DNA from 2 places in the Shewanella loihica PV-4 genome. Region 1 is predicted to be linked to the other one. Evidence: predicted binding sites of a transcription regulator. Region 1 holds the regulator's gene; the other holds the start of a gene.
What was found. The regulator MetJ, encoded in region 1, represses methionine synthesis genes. The targets are predictions, from matches to a motif close to TAGACGTCTAGACGTCTA.
Positions count from the first base shown of each region.

Region 2: the regulator MetJ is predicted to act here: its motif matches at 1,537-1,554, upstream of metK (methionine adenosyltransferase).

Region 1 is NC_009092.1:586,990-590,137, reverse strand. Features, by position in the region: gene metB (cystathionine gamma-synthase) at 1-962, opposite strand, end outside; gene metJ (met regulon transcriptional regulator MetJ) at 1,187-1,501, shown strand; gene SHEW_RS02655 (sulfite exporter TauE/SafE family protein) at 1,580-2,320, shown strand; gene SHEW_RS02650 (conjugal transfer protein TraF) at 2,384-3,148, opposite strand, start outside.
Region 2 is NC_009092.1:850,210-853,357, reverse strand. Features, by position in the region: gene tkt (transketolase) at 1-1,075, opposite strand, end outside; gene metK (methionine adenosyltransferase) at 1,599-2,750, shown strand; gene SHEW_RS03860 (VanZ family protein) at 2,820-3,148, opposite strand, start outside.

The DNA.
Region 1 (3,148 bases):
AAGTATTGTAACGCATCTAAAAAGGCAACGAGTGCCGATTCGCCACCTTTTAATTCAAAACTCAGCATAGCGCCGAAGCCCTTCTGCTGTCTGGCCGCAATTTCATGGCCAGGATGCTCGGCAAGCCCCGGATAATACACTTTTTCCACCGCCTTGTGGTCACAAAGCAGTGCCAATACCTTCTGAGCGTTGGCTTGGTGTTCACGAATGCGCACCGCCAGGGTTCTCAGCCCCCTCAGGGTCAGGTAGCTGTCGAAGGCTGACCCGGTCAGACCTAGAGTGTTTGACCACCAGTGCAGCAGCTCGCCCACCTCAGGGTCTTTGGCCACCACGGCGCCTCCCACTACATCGCTGTGACCATTGATATATTTGGTGGTGGAGTGCACCACGATATCGGCCCCCAGCTGCAGTGGCTGTTGTAACACAGGAGAGAGGAAGGTGTTGTCCACCACCACCTGAGCGCCCACCTTGTGGCTTGCCTGGGCGATGGCCTCAATATCGACCACACGCAACAGCGGATTAGAAGGAGTCTCCAGCCACACCATCTTGGGTGACTGGGTCAGCGCCTGCTCAAGCGCTCGCTCGTCGGTTTGATCCACCACCAATAGCTTGAAGGCGCCCTTCTTGGCCAGGTTGGTGAAGAGGCGATAGCTGCCGCCATAGCAATCGTGAGGCACCACCAGCAGATCCTCTGGTCCTAACAGGCTGGTCACCAGGGTGATGGCGGCCATGCCGGTACAGGTCACCACGCCGGTCGCCCCTTGTTCCAGTTCAGCAATCGCATCGCCGAGAATGGAGCGGGTCGGATTACCGGAACGGCTGTAATCGAACGCCCGCGGCTGTTGATGCCCTTCAAACGAGTAGTTTGTCGACAGATAGATAGGCGGCACCACGGCACCGTGCTGAGTGTCTGACTCTATGCCTCGTCGTACGGCGGCGGTGGCTAGTTTACGCGCTGTCATCTTCAACTCCTCAATATGGATCTGGGCAGGCACCTCGGACAAAAGAGATGTCTGGACGTCTAAATGTACCTAAGCCGGTAGTGAGCGTCAACAACTTTTGGACGTTTAGACGTCCAAACATTTAGAAATCTATTTGCATTTGCCAAAAATTCGAGGCAATAATTTGACTGTAATTTGTAAGGGTTTAAAATCTGCACCGAATTTTAGAATTTACAGGTGAGTCAATGACTGAGTGGAATGGCGATTATATCAGCCCCTATGCTGAACATGGTAAGAAGAATGAGCAGGTAAAGAAGATCACTGTCTCTATTCCTCTTAAGGTGCTTAAGGTGTTAACCGACGAACGCACCCGGCGCCAGGTCAACAACTTGCGTCACGCCACTAACAGCGAGCTGCTGTGCGAGGCCTTCCTGCACGCCTACACCGGTCAACCACTCCCCCAAGACGATGACCTGTCTAAAGACAAGCCAGATAGCATCCCAGCCGAAGTCAAACGTCTGATGACCGAGATGGGCATAGAGTGGGAAGAGATGGAGTGATCCACTCACACACGAATCGATAGAGGGATCGCTAGGCGGTCCCTCTTTTAGTTTTCAACCTTAGCCTGGAACATTGCAGTGCCTGCACTTCCGCTCGATCCCCATATTCTGGCGCTAGCCTCGCTTATCGTCTTCGTCGGCGCCCTCACCCAGAGCCTGATCGGTTTCGGCATGGCAGTCGTCGCCGCGCCTCTGCTCTACCTTATCGAACCGTCACTTGTGCCTGCGCCCGTGATCCTGATGGGCTTCTCTATCGCCCTGCTGACCCTGATCCGCGAGCGTGGCGCCCTGGAATTCAACGGCCTGCAATATGCCTTGCTGGGACGCATCCCCGGCGGACTGATCGGCGCCGGCCTGCTCATGGTCGCCCCCCAGGACGTGCTCGGCATGACTATCGCCATCATCGTGGCCATCGCCGTACTGCTGAGCCTGATGCGGCTCAACTTAGTGGTCAACCGCCGCAGCCTGTTTATCGCCGGGGTGATCTCGGGGATCTTCGGCAACATCGCCGCCATCGGCGGACCGCCGCTGGCCATACTGCTCTCGGGTAAAGATGCCAAGCAGTTTCGCGCGGCCCTGTCGGCCTTCTTCATCTTCAGCTCCACTATCGCCATAGTGATCCTGGGGCTTACGGGTCTGCTGACCCTACATCACTTCTACTGCTCGGCGCTGCTGCTCCCCTCTGTGCTGCTGGGTTACCTGATGGCCAATCGCCTGGTGGGACGCATAGACAAGAATAAGACCCGCATCATGACGCTGGTGCTCTGTAGCCTGAGCGCCATCTTGCTGGCCGCCAAGTCCTTAAGTGCCCTGCTCTAACACCTAGGCTCAAGAGAAGGCCGGCATCACAGCCGGCCTTTTCATTCTTAGAGAAACATACTCCTAGAAATGATAGGAAGTCTGAATCACCCCACCCACGGCGTCATCTGTGCCCACCAGGCCGGTCAGGTCCAGATTGAAGGAGCGACCTATGGTAAAGCCTGTGCCCAGGGTATAGAGATTACTGCTGGTATCTTTCATGTCGTGGCGATAGCCGACACGCAGGGCCAGCCAATCAGTCGCCCTCATCTCACCGCCCAGGCGCCAATACTGGGTCTCGCCTATCTCATCGAATCGCTTATGACCATTAAGATCCACATCTGTCGTCAGGCTGAAGTTATCCCAATCATAAGCCACACCTAAGGTATAGAGAGCCTCGACACGATAGGTAAACTTGCGCCCCATCGCCTCGACTGTGTCCAGCTTCTGGCTCACCAGGTTACGTCCCGACAGGCCTATGGTCATGCGTTCGAGTGGCTGAATGGCCACGCCGATATCCAGGTTTGCCACGGTATCGTCGTTGCGGTATTTGTTGTCGTCGAAATCATCGGCATCGAAGTTGTTGGCACTGACCACATAGTTATAGGTGTCTATGCGCTGCAGCTTGGGCGAGATACCGACAGCGACCGGCATGTTGACGATCGACAGCGGGAAGCTGAGGGCCACACCAAGATCTGAGATGGCACCGGCGACCACGGCCCCCTGCGAATCCAGATCAGTGACCGCAGGCGGATTGTTAGGGTCGAGATTGGTCAGGGCGTCTATGTCGCTGTCCTCGATCACCGCCACGCTCACCGCATCGATATAGGTCTTGTAAAAGATCGACAT
Region 2 (3,148 bases), 260 kb from region 1:
GGCTGGCGATGTTTTCGCCCTTCTCTTGACACTCTTTGATGAAGGCCTGTGCCTTCTCTTCGAAATCGGCTGGCAGTTCACCAGTGATCACGCGGCGCTTATATTCCGCCGCCAGCTCTGGGTAAGCGGCTTCATAGGCAGCAAGCTTCTCGTTCCAGCTAGATTCGTTCGCCGCGCCCACTTCTTTGGCATCCCAACCCGCGTAAACGTCTGCAGGGATCTCAAATGGACCGTGTTCCCAACCCAGGAACTCACGAGCAGCCGCAATTTCGGCATCGCCCAGTGGCGCGCCGTGACAGTCGTGGCTGCCAGACTTGTTTGGTGAACCGAAACCGATAATGGTCTTGCAGCAGATCATAGTTGGCTTGTCGGTAACTGACTTGGCTTCTTCGATTGCCTTGCGGATAGCATCGCTGTCGTGGCCATCGACACCGGCAATCACATGCCAGCCGTAAGATTCGAAACGCTTGGCGGTATCGTCGGTGAACCAGCCTTCGACGTGACCGTCGATAGAGATGCCGTTGTCATCCCAAAAGGCAATCAGCTTGCCAAGACCTAGGGTACCCGCCAGAGAACAGGCCTCGTGAGAGATACCTTCCATCAGACAGCCGTCACCCAGGAAGCAGTAGGTGTAGTGGTCGACAATGTCATGGCCAGGACGGTTAAATTGCGCCGCCAGAGTCTTCTCGGCAATCGCCATACCTACGGCGTTGCTGATACCCGCGCCCAGTGGACCTGTAGTGGTTTCAACACCCGGTGTGTAACCATATTCAGGATGACCCGGCGTCTTAGAGTGCAGCTGACGGAAGTTCTTCAGCTCATCCATCGGCAATGCATAACCCGTCAGGTGAAGCAGAGAGTAAATCAGCATAGAGCCGTGGCCGTTTGAAAGGATGAAACGGTCGCGGTCGACCCACTCTGGGTTGTTCGGGTTGTGCTTCAGGAAATCATTCCACAACACTTCGGCGATATCGGCCATTCCCAATGGCGCACCTGGGTGACCAGAGTTGGCTTTCTGAACGGCATCCATACTTAACACACGGATAGCGTTTGCGAGTTCTTTACGAGATGACATGCTCTCTCCTGCTGATTTGAATGTTGGGGATTTTGCGGGCCGATTTTGCGGGCAACAATGGGGGCATATTTTCCCCTACTCGTGGATGGGACGCAAATAAAATTCGCCCTTTAGCTTAGATTAAATCCATCTAGACACGAAAAAGTGCACCTCAGTGACACTCAAGATGACCCCAGGCAAAACCTCGCCTCGCCGCTCAAACTTCTCCGGCGCCCTCACCCGAATTTGCGAACATAAGACTGAGCAGGCAGACCCGAGTCGCCGCGATCTTCATCTAACTGGCCTAAGCGATCCTTTGGCAATAAAAAATCGCGGCCTTATAACAACAATAAAAATTCAACATTAACAACATTTTAAGTTGCTCTTTTATTTAAACTCATCCGAAGCATTAGAATATTTACCCGGTTTTACTCCACAATTTTCATCGAAAAGGGTGTCATCCGATCTGATTTCCACTAAAATGGCCGTCTAGATGTAGATACTTCTACACATTCGAATTGTTTAAAGACGAGATTTTTCCATTATGGCAAAGCACTTGTTTACCTCTGAGTCGGTCTCAGAAGGTCATCCAGATAAAATCGCCGATCAAATTTCTGATGCGGTACTCGACGCGATCTTAGAGCAAGATCCTAAGGCACGTGTGGCGTGTGAAACATACGTCAAAACCGGCATGGTGATGGTAGGTGGTGAGGTGACCACTTCTGCATGGGTCGATATTGAAGAGCTAACCCGTAAGACGGTTCGCGAGATCGGCTACACCCACTCAGACATGGGCTTCGATGCCGACTCTTGTGCGGTACTTAACGCCATTGGTAAGCAGTCTCCAGACATCAACCAGGGTGTCGATCGCGCCGATCCTAAAGAGCAAGGCGCCGGCGACCAGGGCCTGATGTTCGGTTACGCCAGTAACGAAACTGACGTACTCATGCCAGCCCCTATCACCTATGCTCACGCATTGGTGAAGCGTCAGTCAGAAGTGCGTAAAGACAACACCCTGCCTTGGTTACGCCCAGATGCCAAGAGCCAGGTGACCTTCGCCTACGAAGACAACAAGATCGTCGGCATCGACGCCGTGGTTCTCTCTACCCAGCACTGCGACAGCGTCAGCCAGTCTGATCTGATCGAAGGCGTGATGGAAACCATCATCAAGCCTGTGCTACCGGCACAGTGGTTGAACAAAGAGACCAAGTTCTTCATCAACCCAACCGGCCGTTTCGTTATCGGTGGTCCTATGGGTGACTGTGGTCTGACGGGTCGTAAGATCATCGTCGACACCTACGGCGGCATGGCTCGTCACGGCGGCGGCGCATTCTCGGGTAAAGACCCATCAAAAGTTGACCGCAGCGCGGCCTATGCGGCCCGTTATGTGGCGAAGAATATAGTGGCTGCCGGTCTGGCGGATCGCTGTGAGATCCAGGTTTCTTACGCTATCGGTGTGGCAGAACCAACCTCTATCAGCGTTGAAACCTTCGGCACAGGCAAGGTCTCTGAAGAAGTGCTTATCGGCCTGGTTCGTCAACACTTCGATCTGCGCCCTTATGGCTTGACCGAAATGCTCGACCTGGCCCGTCCTATCTACAAGGCAACTGCGGCTTACGGTCACTTCGGTCGTAACGAGTTCCCTTGGGAGCGCACCGACAAGGCTGAAGCCCTGCGCGCAGACGCTAAGCTGTAAGCTTGGTTTTGCCAGTCAGCAAAAAGCCGCCCTTTGGCGGCTTTTTTGTATCTGGGTCAATGAGATATATTAATTGCGATTAGAGGTCTCATTGCCAGTAGAGATTCGCTTCTCAAGATACAGGCTCACCAGGCTGAAGAGCAAGATACCGACCCCATCGGCCATTAGGTCATAGCCATCGAAGGTGCGACTGGGAAAATACTGCTGACTGCACTCCTCGATAATCACCACAATCGCCACTACCAGAGCCCCCAGATAGGGTCTCACCCCCAAACACGACTGCCGCCCTAAAGAAAGCCGCCCTAAAGAGACGCGCCTGAAGTTGCTGCCAACATTGGCAAACAGGGTCAATGTACCAAACAGCAGCATATGTCCCAGCTTATCGCCATAGGGCAACG